DNA from 4 places in the Priestia sp. 3CA3 genome. Region 1 is predicted to be linked to each of the others. Evidence: riboswitches for the same ligand, from Rfam matches in the RefSeq annotation. Region 1 holds a riboswitch; each other region holds the start of a gene.
What was found. Region 1 has a riboswitch for cyclic di-AMP ahead of AC1VNJ_RS25390 (cation:dicarboxylate symporter family transporter). Riboswitches for the same ligand answer to the same signal wherever they lie in the genome.
Positions count from the first base shown of each region.

Region 2: another riboswitch for cyclic di-AMP. It lies ahead of AC1VNJ_RS04335 (dicarboxylate/amino acid:cation symporter); the one in region 1 lies ahead of AC1VNJ_RS25390 (cation:dicarboxylate symporter family transporter).
Region 3: another riboswitch for cyclic di-AMP. It lies ahead of AC1VNJ_RS04060 (APC family permease); the one in region 1 lies ahead of AC1VNJ_RS25390 (cation:dicarboxylate symporter family transporter).
Region 4: another riboswitch for cyclic di-AMP. It lies ahead of kdpF (K(+)-transporting ATPase subunit F); the one in region 1 lies ahead of AC1VNJ_RS25390 (cation:dicarboxylate symporter family transporter).

Region 1 covers NZ_JBXENJ010000019.1:18,012-21,149, forward strand. Annotated here, with positions in the region: gene AC1VNJ_RS25385 (undecaprenyl-diphosphate phosphatase) at 394-1,218, shown strand; cyclic di-AMP (ydaO/yuaA leader) riboswitch at 1,492-1,631, shown strand; gene AC1VNJ_RS25390 (cation:dicarboxylate symporter family transporter) at 1,738-2,997, shown strand.
Region 2 covers NZ_JBXENJ010000001.1:851,126-854,263, reverse strand. Annotated here, with positions in the region: gene AC1VNJ_RS04335 (dicarboxylate/amino acid:cation symporter) at 1-1,135, opposite strand, end outside; cyclic di-AMP (ydaO/yuaA leader) riboswitch at 1,316-1,470, opposite strand; gene AC1VNJ_RS04330 (NAD(P)/FAD-dependent oxidoreductase) at 2,074-3,138, opposite strand, start outside.
Region 3 covers NZ_JBXENJ010000001.1:795,535-798,672, reverse strand. Annotated here, with positions in the region: gene AC1VNJ_RS04060 (APC family permease) at 1-1,650, opposite strand, end outside; cyclic di-AMP (ydaO/yuaA leader) riboswitch at 1,813-1,956, opposite strand; gene AC1VNJ_RS04055 (N-acetylmuramoyl-L-alanine amidase) at 2,148-3,138, opposite strand, start outside.
Region 4 covers NZ_JBXENJ010000002.1:296,811-299,948, reverse strand. Annotated here, with positions in the region: gene AC1VNJ_RS06350 (undecaprenyldiphospho-muramoylpentapeptide beta-N-acetylglucosaminyltransferase) at 1-139, shown strand, start outside; cyclic di-AMP (ydaO/yuaA leader) riboswitch at 298-440, shown strand; gene AC1VNJ_RS06345 (hypothetical protein) at 513-650, shown strand; cyclic di-AMP (ydaO/yuaA leader) riboswitch at 666-806, shown strand; gene kdpF (K(+)-transporting ATPase subunit F) at 1,098-1,184, shown strand; gene kdpA (potassium-transporting ATPase subunit KdpA) at 1,209-2,870, shown strand; gene kdpB (potassium-transporting ATPase subunit KdpB) at 2,892-3,138, shown strand, end outside.

The DNA.
Region 1 (3,138 bases):
CTTGGGGGATATGTCGTATAAGTCAGCCCTATTGGATTAAAATGATAGATGACAGTAAAGGGGGATGGAAAAAACATAATGATTTAGTCATTTTTTCACACTAAAGAAAAATAGTCTAGATGATTCATTTTTAGCTAAGGGACCAGAATTTATACTGAACATAGTGACTGCTTTTTAAAATAAATAAAAGCTGATATCGTGTTTTTTGGTTGTAGCATGTAAGCTTTTTATTACAAATTATTAAAGATTCTTATCTTTTTGCAAATACACATTGTATTTCATAGTTTTAACAATTATGATAAAAAAGCAAGTGTCAAAATAGGAAAATAGTTGAGCATGTAAAACGAAGCGATAAGCTTATTAATTTGAAAGAAAGGCAAGGTACATAGCTTTATGTGGGAAATTATTGTAGCAATCATTTTAGGGATTGTAGAAGGTTTAACAGAGTTTGCTCCCGTTTCGTCAACTGGGCATATGATTATTGTGGATGACCTGTGGTTAAATTCAAAAGAATTATTTTCATCTCCAGTAGCTAATACATTTAAGATTGTTATTCAGCTAGGGTCGATCTTAGCAGTAGTTGTTATTTTTAAAGATCGTTTTATTAATTTATTAGGATTGGGAAAAAAACCAGCTGCTGCAATTGGACCGACAAATCGCTTAAATTTAATGCAGGTAATTGTTGGTTTGTTACCCGCAGGAGTGTTAGGACTTTTGTTTGATGATTACATTGATGAACATTTGTTTTCTTTAAATACGGTGCTAATTGGCTTAGTGGTCGGAGCTGTATTAATGATTCTAGCAGATTTGTTTGGACCTAAACGTCCGCGTGTAGAGACGGTGGACCAAATGTCTTATGGACAAGCACTAGGTATAGGACTGTTTCAATGTATTGCTCTTTGGCCAGGTTTTTCTCGTTCAGGCTCAACGATTTCAGGAGGGGTTCTTCTTGGAATGAGCCATAAGGCAGCCGCAGATTTTACATTTATTATGGCAGTGCCAATTATGGCAGGAGCAAGTGGACTTTCATTGGTTAAAAACTGGCAGTATTTCACATCAGATGCACTACCGTTTTTTATTGCTGGTTTTATCAGCGCCTTTATTTTTGCGCTTATATCGATTCGCTTTTTCTTAAAATTAATCAACCGCATTAAATTAGTTCCGTTTGCCATTTATCGAATTATCTTAGCGGCTATTCTATATTTTGTATTTTTATAAAATAAATCAGCGTATTTTATAGCCATTTAAACTTCTGATAAAGACTTAAAAAGCAAGAAAAAGCTATTGCAACATTGCAATAGCTTTTTTGCATAAATATATATTATTGTCTTTTGAAAGCGTTTTATAAACATGGGTATTGACAAAACGTGTCGAAAAATAGTAAATTAATATTTGTGCAGTATAAAGTTAAGTAAAAGTAAGACTTCTGTTTAGTTTTATTGACTGTAAAAAACGTATGACAACGTATAGATCGTTTTAATTTTATAAAAATTGAATAATAAGCTTAATCGTATAGAGCGGGGGAATCATTATCGGCAGTAAAGCTGCCTTGGGGTGAATCCTTACAAAAGGTAGGAAACTCTCAATTCCGAATCCGACAGTTAACCTCGTTTGCTTTATTGAGAGAAAGAGCCCAAAATAGCGTAAGTAAAAGGCTGTTCTTTCTTAAGAATAGTCTTTTTTTGTTTTTTCAGAAAAGTATATACAAATGTCATACATCTTTGGGGAGGTACATCTATGAAAAAAATTCGTTTTGGTTTGGCTACGCAGATTTTTACCGGTTTAATCCTCGGTGTTCTTGTAGGAGTAATTTGGTTTAACGATCCGCGTGTAGTAACATACCTGCAGCCGCTGGGAGACTTGTTCTTAAGATTGATTAAGATGATTGTTATTCCAATTGTTATCTCAAGTTTAGTCGTTGGAGTTGCAGGAGCAGGTAGCGGTAAACAGGTCGGAAAGCTGGGCGTTAAAACCATTCTCTATTTTGAAATTATTACAACTTTCGCAATTGTAATCGGTGTATTGATTGCTAATATTTTTCACCCTGGACAAGGTGTAGACATTCATTCAGCACAGAAGAGTGATATTTCACAATACGTTGAAACATCCGAACAGCAAGAAGGAAAGTCAGTGGCTGAAACGTTCTTACACATTGTTCCGACAAACTTTTTCCAGTCAATTGTTGAAGGGGACATGCTAGCAATTATCTTTTTTACAGTATTGTTCGCACTTGGAGTAGCGGCAATTGGAGAAAGAGGAAAGCCTGTTGTTCAATTCTTTGACGGCGTTTCTCACGCAATGTTTCACGTGGTAAACCTAGTAATGAAAGTGGCTCCGATTGGAGTATTTGCTTTAATTGGTGTAACAGTTTCGAAATTCGGTTTAGAGTCACTTCTTTCATTAGGAAAGCTTGTTATCTTAGTTTACTTAGCGTTAATTTTCTTCCTACTTGTTGTATTAGGAGGAATTGCGAAATGGGCAGGAATTAACATTTTCCACTTATTCCGCTATATGAAAGATGAACTGTTGTTAGCATACAGTACATCTAGTTCTGAGACAGTTCTTCCGCGAATTATGGAAAAACTTGAAAAGATGGGCTGTCCAAAAGCTATCGTATCGTTCGTTGTACCAATTGGTTATACATTTAACCTAGATGGTTCTGTTCTCTATCAAGCGATTGCAGCGTTATTCTTAGCGCAGGTGTATGGTATTGATTTAACGATCGTTCAACAGCTGACGCTCATTCTGGTATTGATGGTTACATCTAAAGGAATGGCTGCGGTGCCAGGAACATCATTTGTTGTATTACTGGCTACTCTTGGAACAATCGGCGTTCCGGCAGAAGGATTAGCCTTCATTGCGGGAGTAGACAGAATCATGGATATGGCACGTACGGTTGTTAACTTAGTAGGAAACACACTAGCAGCAATTGTGATGTCTAAATCTGAAGGCAAATTTGACCCTAAAAAAGGTACAGAGGTCATGAGAGCCGGCTAATTTATAAATTAAAAAGCTACTTATTCTATTCAAAAAATTAGAATAAGTAGCTTTTTTCATAATAATTCCTTTATTATTATGGAAATTGACCCTATAATATGTAACATCAGGTATAAATATATCCAAATTTTATTCTTACAT
Region 2 (3,138 bases), on a different contig from region 1:
GCATATCAAGCAAGCGATCAATTCCGATAATTAATCCGATACCTGCTACAGGCAGGCCAACCGAACTCAGTACCATCGCTAGCATAATAAGACCAACTCCCGGCACGCCTGCTGTACCAATACTAGCAAGCACCGCTGTCAACACAACCGTCACAAGAGCGCCCAACGACAGATCAACCCCGTATACTTGCGCAATAAAAATAGTCGCTACACCTTGCATAATTGCCGTTCCATCCATGTTAATAGTTGCACCTAATGGCTGAACAAAACTGCTGATAGACTCGGGGACACGAAGATTTTTTTGCGCCACATTCATTGAAATCGGAAGCGTTGCATTACTGCTTGATGTACTGAATCCAACTGTCATCGCAGGAGCAAACCCCTTAAAAAATTCAATAGGGTTACGTCTGGCCATAAGAGCGACTGATCCCCCATATGTTACGATTGAATGGATGAACAGCGCGAGCACGACTACAATCATGTATAGCCCCATCGCTTTAATTGCCTGCCAGCCTTGACTTCCAACCGCGGTTGCAAGAAGCCCAAATGTTCCGTACGGAGCAAACTTCATCACTAGATTCACAAGGTACATCATCAATTCATTTCCTTGCTCAAGTAAATTGTAAAGTCCTTTTGTTTTACTTCCAAGCATCGTGATACCAAAACCGATAAAGATAGAGAAAACGATAAGTTGAAGCATATTCCCTTCAGCCATCGCTTGAATTGGATTGACTGGAATCATATTTAAGAATGTCTCTCCAACAGGTGGTGCTTTTTCAGCTTCAAAAGAAGCGTTTTGTGTATCAAAAGATCCAAATGTACCCGGTTTAATTGCATACGCTAAAATTAAACCGATAATAATTGCAACGGTTGTTGTCACTAGGAAGTAGGAAACTGTTTTTGCCCCGATTCTTCCTAATTTTTTAGGATCTCCTAAACCTGCTACACCTAACGTGATAGAGAAAAACACAATTGGTACAACAAGCATTTTAATTAAGCTTAAGAAAATTTGGCCAAGCGGTGTAAACAAGTACTTGTCCAGCGGAGCAAAAGCACTTGGAGCAAAAGCATTGATTAACACTCCTACAATAGCACCAGCAATTAGCGCGATAATAATCTTTGTCGATAGCTTCATAGATTTACCTCCCGTAAATAAATTATATTAGAATGATTCTAACTACCATACTTATTTTACCATGCATTGAGGGCGATAACACTCAAAATATACAATATATTAAAAATTTTCAGATTAATAGTTTAGGAATATTTTTAGCTATACAAAAAACCATGAGAATATCATGGTTTCATAGACCTGTTATTCCCTCACTGAATGCTTACGGAGTTAGCTGTCGGATTCGGGTATGTGAGTTACCCTACTTGATTCATTCAAGATTCACCCCAAGTACATTACGCACAAATATGGGTCCTCCGTTCTCTTATAAAACAAAAGAGATTAAGCAAATAATTTTCTTTAATATTTTTGCATGATAATAATTGTTACTTTAATTAAAATTCATTTTATATGTTTCTGTCAAGTTTTTATTCAAAAATAATGCATGATTTTATCGTAAAAAGTTGAGAATTGTTATATTTTAAAATATTTACATCATATTTCAATAAACTAAAAACACCTATTTAACAAGACTTACAATCTAATGAATAAAAAATTAATTCAAAAAATAGTTTATAAAGTGAACTTTCTTCTCATTAATATCATTCATAAATATGTATAATTATTCTGACATCCATGTACTTTACTGCTTCCATAAATATTTTACTTATCAAAAAAATAACTCTTTCCAACTGTTGATTTTATCCTTGTACTGCTTGATATACACTCCTTAAAATTTCACTGACTTTATTGATGCGAAGAAATCGACATTATCAATTCCCTTTATTCTACTTAATTCTGCTCAAGATAGAAGTATAGATTTCCTACTATCTTTTAAAAAAGGAGCGGGTAATTATCATATAAAACTATCGGAGTTGGAACGGTACAAGTTCTTTACTTTTTACTTATTCCCTCTCGTTATTTAACACATATAAAAAAAGAGGCCGTGACGGCCTCTTTTTTTATACAGTAACAGGTTCAGAACTTGCTTTGCGATTCTTTAATTTTTCAACAATGTCACGCGCTACCCACACACCGCACGCACTTGCCTGCGCGAGTCCTCGCGTAATACCAGCTCCGTCTCCTCCCACGTATAAACCGGAAATTTCAGTTTCAAACTTATCATTTAACTTCGGACGGGCTGAGTAAAATTTCGCTTCCACACCGTAAAACAGCGTATGTTCAGATGCTAACCCAGGCGTTACATGATCCAGTGCTTCTGTCATTTCAATTAAGCTTTTCATCGTATTGTAAGGAAGCACTAAGCCTAAGTCACCCGGTACAGCTTCTTTTAACGTTGGTTCTAAAAAGCCTTCTTTAATTCGATTCGCTGTTGAACGGCGGCCCTTTAAAATATCTCCATACTTTTGAACAACTAAGCCCCCGTTTGACAGCATATTAGCTAATCTTGATACTTCGTGCGCATATTCGTTCGGCTGATCAAATGGATCCGAAAATTTATGAGAAACAAGCAGCGCAAAGTTCGTATTTTGACTTCCAAGCTTCGGATCTTTGTATGCGTGTCCATTTGCTAACATAATACCTGAATGATTCTCTACTACCACATGTCCTGAAGGATTGCTGCAAAACGTTCTAACTCTTGTACCTACGGACGTATTGTAAATGAATTTCCCTTCGTACAAGTGCTTGTTGATTTCTTCCATAACAACGTTGGATGTTTCTACTCGAACGCCGATGTCCACTTGATTGTTAATCATTTTCAAACGACGTTTTTTTAGTAAGTCGCTCATCCACTTCGAGCCGTCTCGACCTGGTGAAACCACCACTTTATCAGCCGTAATTCTTTCACCATTTTTCAATTCAATACCGCGCACGATATGCTGACCATCTTCTTTTTCTGTTATTAAATCGGCTACTTCCGTTTTATACTGCATATCAATTTTTTCTTTTAAATATTCATAAATGCTTTTTAAAATTTCTAAATTTTGCTCTGTTCCTAAATGACGCACTTGGGCACGCAATAGCTTTAATCCTGCTGCGTATCCGCGTTTTTCAATTTCACGAAC
Region 3 (3,138 bases), on a different contig from region 1:
CATATCGATGAATCGAAACAGCGGACGCACAAGACTGCGGTATTGAGAATGAAACGTAACAATACGAATATCAGGCTGCCACTTTTCCCACTTCTCTTCCATTCTCTTTTCGCTTTCTCGGTCAAAAGCAACGTGCACCGCAATAACGGTATCACCAATCGTTCTTGCATAGTTCAATGAATTTTCCACTACCTTTGTCATTCCTGCTACAGGAACAATGACCACACTTCCTTCAAGCTTTCCAATCTTTTCTCCTTGCTTAATACGAAGCTGCTCTCCTACCGCTTCATAATGCGTATGAATGCGATGAAAAATATAAACGATAACCGGTAAGAAAACGAGCACGGACCATACTTGTGAAAACTTCGTTGTAAACAAAATGATTAGCACCGTTAAGGTAATGAGGGCACCAATTAAGTTAATGGTTAGCTTTCCTTGCCAGCCGGCCGGCTTTTCTCTAAGCCATTTGACAATCATGCCTGTTTGAGAAAGCGTAAATGGAATGAACACTCCAACTGCATAAAGAGGAATTAATTGTTCCGTCGCTCCTTTAAAGGCGACAAGTAAGACAATAGAAGCAATTCCAAGGGTCACAATTCCATTTGAATAGCCTAGTCGATCGCCGCGAATTTGAAACATTCTTGGCATGTATTTATCAGACGATAAGTTTACGGCAAGCAAAGGGAAAGCTGAAAAACCTGTATTCGCCGCTAGCACTAAAATCAGAGCTGTGGTACCTTGAATAAAATAATAAAATCCATTTCGTCCAAATACACTCGATGCAATTTGTGATACAACCGTTTCATCTGCTTTTGGAGAAATGCCAAGCCAATAAGCTAAAAACGTGATGCCAGAAAATAAAACGGCTAAAATACCGCCCATTAGCATTAATGTATGAACAGCATTTTTTGCACCTGGATCTTTAAAGTTAGGCACTGCATTTGAAATAGCTTCTACACCAGTCAATGCCGAACAGCCTGATGAAAAAGCTTTTAATAATAAAAACAAACTAATACCTGGCACCACGGTACCGAGAGATGTATGAAGCTCAGGTGAAACTTGACCTGTCACTATTTTGAAGAAGCCCACCGCTATTAACAAAATAAGAGCAATAACAAATAAATAAACCGGATAAGCTAAGACAGAAGCGGATTCTGTTACACCTCGTAAATTTAAAACCGTAATAAAAATCACCAGCAAACACGCAATTACTACGTTATAGTGATGCAGCGTTGGAAAAGCCGAAGTTAAAGCATCGGTTCCTGCTGAAACACTCACGGCAACTGTTAAAATATAATCTACTAACAGTGATCCCCCAGCGATAAGTCCAGGATTTTCTCCTAAATTGGTTTTCGAAACAATATAAGCTCCTCCGCCTTGCGGATACGCATAAATAATTTGACGATATGAAAGAATTAAAGCCGTCAGCAGCACCAATACCCCAATCGCAATTGGAATCGAATACCAATAGGCAAGCACGCCCACTGTTGCAAGGACAATCAAAATCTGTTCTGTTCCATAAGCCACTGAAGATAAGGCATCTGATGATAAAATAGCCAGCGCTTTAAGCTTACTAAGCTTTTGATCGCCTAACTCTTTTGTTTTGAGCGGCTTTCCAATCAATAATCTCTTGAGAACTGAATAGTTCACGTAATTTCCCTCCGATGATTGCTTAGCTACTATTCACTGTTCGTTGCTAAGCTCCGTTACAAGTTCATGAATAAGTGATATTATCCCTAAAAAATACCTTTTTATGTTAAAAAAGCGCACAAAAAAAACACTAAGGGTTCTCAGCGTTTTTACACAGCTTAAACCTCCTCTCCAAAACGCTTATGGGGTTAGCTGTCGGATTCGGGCTATGAGAGTAGCCCTACCTTTTTAAAAAAAGGATTCACCCCAAGTGACAATGCACAAATTTGGGTCCCCCACTTCTGACGAATTAAGCGATAACAGGTCAATATAATTTTCGGTTAAAGAGTATGATCGATAACATGTTTCTTTCATAACTATCCTTTGTTCTTAGATAATATACTCCCGTACAAATGGTTTGTAAAGCATTATTTTACGTAAACGATAAAATAGTACTTAAGGCGCTTTTAAGGGGAAAACGAAAGGCCTTCTGCCTGCTTACAGAAGACCTGCTTTCTTTAACTTTTTGCTTTTAAAACGGCTGCTAGCTTGTTTTTCGTTTGAGGACCATAAATGCCATCTACATCATAAGGAAGATACACAAGCTGAAAACGTCTGACTGCATCTTTCGTTTGTACTCCATATATTCCGTCTACTGACCCTACTTTAAAATTAACCGCGTTTAATGCTCTTTGAAGCTGTTTCACTGCTTCTCCAGAATCGCCTTGTTTTAAAATTCCATTTGGAAGTGGATATTGTTCAGAAGGTGGTGTTGGAGTAGGTGTTGGTGAAGTTCCTGAAGGAATAACAATTGTTTTTCCAACCTGTAGTGTTAAAGGATCAGAAAGCCCTGTATTCGCTTCTTGAAGCTCCTGTACTGTTATGCCGTACTTCTGTGCAATACTGTACAGCGTATCTCCTTGCTTAATTGTATACGTTTTTTCACCTGGTTCAGAAGGTGATGGATTTGGTGTCGGTGTTGGAGATGGCGATGGATTTGGAACTGCACGACGAGGTAAATTTAAATATACGGCAATTCCTTTTGCATACGATTCACCCATGCTTTTTAAAAAAGCTTCATTTTGAAGAAGTGCTGCATCGGCGCTCCTATCAATAAAAGCTATTTCAGTTAGTACTGCAGGCATATTTGTTAAGCGAAGCACCGCATAATTGGCCGATTTTCGTCCACGATTCGGATGATTATACGACAGCAGCGTTGGCTGTACTTGCCCGTGCACAATCGATTGAAACGTTTTACTAGCATTGCTAGCGCTTCTATAAACATAATCTTCGTATCCTGTTCCTCCACCGGCATTTACGTGAATAGACATAAATGCATCTGCTCCCCATGAATTAGCTTGAGAAGCGCGCTGAGATAACGATAAAAAAGTATCTGTGGTACGGGTGGTTTTAATCGTAAAGTCACTGTAAGTGCTATTTAAATAGCTTATTAAATATTGTTGAATTTTTAACACTAAGTTTTTTTCATACAGTCCATTCGCTCCAACT
Region 4 (3,138 bases), on a different contig from region 1:
GCAGTTAACAAAAGAACTGTTTTTGCGTGAAGTAAATGAGCTTCAGCAGCAGGCAAGTACGATGAAGCGTACAATGCGTGAAGCAACAAAAACGGATGCCATTTCAATTCTTGTAAATGAAATTGAGAAAATGAGCTAAAAAAAGCGTTCTTATCTCCTCGATAAGAACGCTTTTTTCTTCTGAAATTATTATTTTAAAATAATGAATAAATATAGAAAAATAAAGCTTTTAAAATTTCAAAAAATGTTGTTGACAGTAAATTTTAACAGGAGTAAGATTACTCTCATGAAACGTTCCACTGTGAAACGCTGAGTCTTTTCTGAAAGAGAAGGAAAGAGCGGAGGACCCAATTATCAGGGGTGAATCTCTTAATTGAGTAGGGTTACTTTCTTGACCCGAACCCGTCAGCTAACTTCGTAAGCGTTAAGAGAGAGGATGGTGTAATCGTGGTCGTTTTCTATAACAGCGGATAGTACGCTCCTTTCAAAATATAGGTGAAAGGAGCGTCAGGATGCATTTATCTAAGCAAATGATTCAAATGATTGAATATCGGGCCATGTGCGATCAGCAATCTTTTGATCTAGCAAACCGCTATTTGTCTACGTTAGCTAATCAAAGTTTTAAACGCAGCAGTAAAAACTATTATTAAGTCTAAAAATTAAATAACAAAGATACGCTTAATCAATTATGAGCGGGGGACCCAATATTTTGTACGTATGTACTAGGGGTGAATCTCTTAACTGAGTAGGGTTACTTCCATAACCCGAATCCGACAGCTAACTCCGTAAGCGTTTTGGGAGTAAAAAATTCGTGTGAATCACGGCTTATTTGTCGTGCATTAAACCGCGGAAGAGAACTCTCTTCTGCGGTTTTTTAGTGGGAAAAATCAGCAGCACGTCTCACGGTTAGCTTTTTTGGACGTGATGCTTTATGAAAAGAAACCGTCACTAAACTTAGAAGCTATCATTTTTGTTAGGAAACAGTTAGGAGGGAGCAACTTGGATATGATCATGCTTGGAACGCTTGTCATATTAACAGCTGCTATGTACGGAATTATTTGCTGGTCGTCTCATGTAGTAGATGAAAGAGAGGAGAAGTGAACGTGTCGTTCATTTTGTTAGGTATTTCAGTTCTCGTTTTAATTTATTTAGTATATGTACTGTTAAATCCAGAACAATTTTAATAAGCGGAGGAATAAAAAGTGGGGATTTTTCTACTATCAGTTGCGCTGCTGCTTGTTTTTGTAGCGCTTATTGCAAAGCCCGTAGGTATTTATATAGCGAATGTGTTTTCAAACGATAAAAACACTAGCTTGATAGGAAAGATAGAAACGGTGATGTTTAAAGCAGCAGGAATTAAAGGGCTTAATCAGACGTGGAAGCAATATGCATTTGCTCTTGTTTTGGCGAATACGTTTATGATTTTTGTGGTGTACCTTATCTTCCGGTTTCAAGAGGTACTGCCGTTTAACCCAAGCCACATCAAAGGAATGGATCCGGCACTTGCTTTTAACACGGCCATTAGTTTTATGACAAATACGAACTTGCAGCACTACAGCGGCGAATCAGGTTTGTCCTATTTCTCGCAGATGGCCGCCATTGTATTTATGATGTTTGCTGCACCAGCAACGGCACTTGCAGTAGCAATCGCTTTTATTCGTGGGCTGGCAGGGAAAGAAATGGGAAACTTTTTTGTTGATTTTGTAAAGTCAATTACGCGTATTTTACTTCCTATCGCTTTTATAACAGGCATTTTATTTATGTTTTTAGGTGTCCCTCAAACGTTAAGCGGAACGGTTACTGCCCATACAATAGAAGGGGCAACACAGCAAATAGCAAGGGGACCAGTTGCTTCTTTTCTTTCAATTAAAGAGCTAGGAAACAACGGAGGGGGATTTTTTGGTGTCAATTCAGCTCATCCATTTGAAAATCCTAACGCGTTGAGCAATGTATTACAAATCGTCCTTATGCTGTTATTGCCAACAGCACTTCCTTTCACATACGGAAAAATGATCGGACAGCGTAAGCAAGGCCGCATCTTATTTGTAGCGATGAGTATGCTGTTTATCGTTATTTTAAGTACAGCGTTCGTAACAGAGTGGGGCGGCAATCCAAGACTTGATGCTTTTCATTTAAATGAAGCGAACGGTTATATGGAAGGGAAAGAAGTCCGTTTTGGTGTCGGCATGTCGACGCTTTACGCCATCGTGACGACAGCAAGTGAAACAGGTGCAGTCAACACCATGCACGATACTCTTACGCCTCTTACCGGGTTGTTAACGCTTGGAAATATGATGTTAAATACCGTATTTGGCGGTGTCGGAGCAGGATTTATGAATGTCATGATGTACGTCATTATCGCCGTATTTTTATCAGGTTTAATGGTTGGAAGAACACCAGAATACGTAGGTAAAAAAATTGAAGGAAAAGAAATGAAGCTAATCGCCGTGACGCTTATTTTGCAACCGCTGCTAATTTTAGGAGGAACAGCTGTAGCACTTACCACTCATTTAGGAATGGAAGGTATATCAAATCCAGGCTTTCACGGGTTAAGTCAGGCACTGTATGAATTTACGTCGTCAGCAGCAAACAATGGATCCGGCTTTGAAGGACTCGGTGATGCAACGCCGTTTTGGAACATTTCTACGGGAATTGTTATGTATATTGGACGCTACTTCGGACTAATTACAATGCTGGCGGTATCGAGCTCACTAGCATCCAAACAGCTTGTTCCCGAAACACCTGGAACATTTAAAACGGATACGTCTTTATTTAGCGGCATTTTAATTGGAACTACCGTTATTGTAGGAGCACTTACGTTTTTCCCAGTGCTTGTGCTTGGGCCGGTTGCTGAGTATTTAACACTGTAATCAAGAAAGCGGAGGATCATAATGAATAAACGGAATTTTGCAAATAATATTGAATTGGATCGCAACAGTCATATTCAAGGTTCTGTAGATACACAAGCTTCATCGATTTTTATTCAATCAGTAAAGCAGGCTTTTATCAAGCTCAGCCCAAGAACGATGATAAAAAACCCTATCATGTTCGTAGTAGAAATCGGGTTTATAATTACGCTTTTTTTAGCCGTTGTTCCGGACCTTTTCGGAGAAAGTACAGTAAGCACAGGGTTTAATG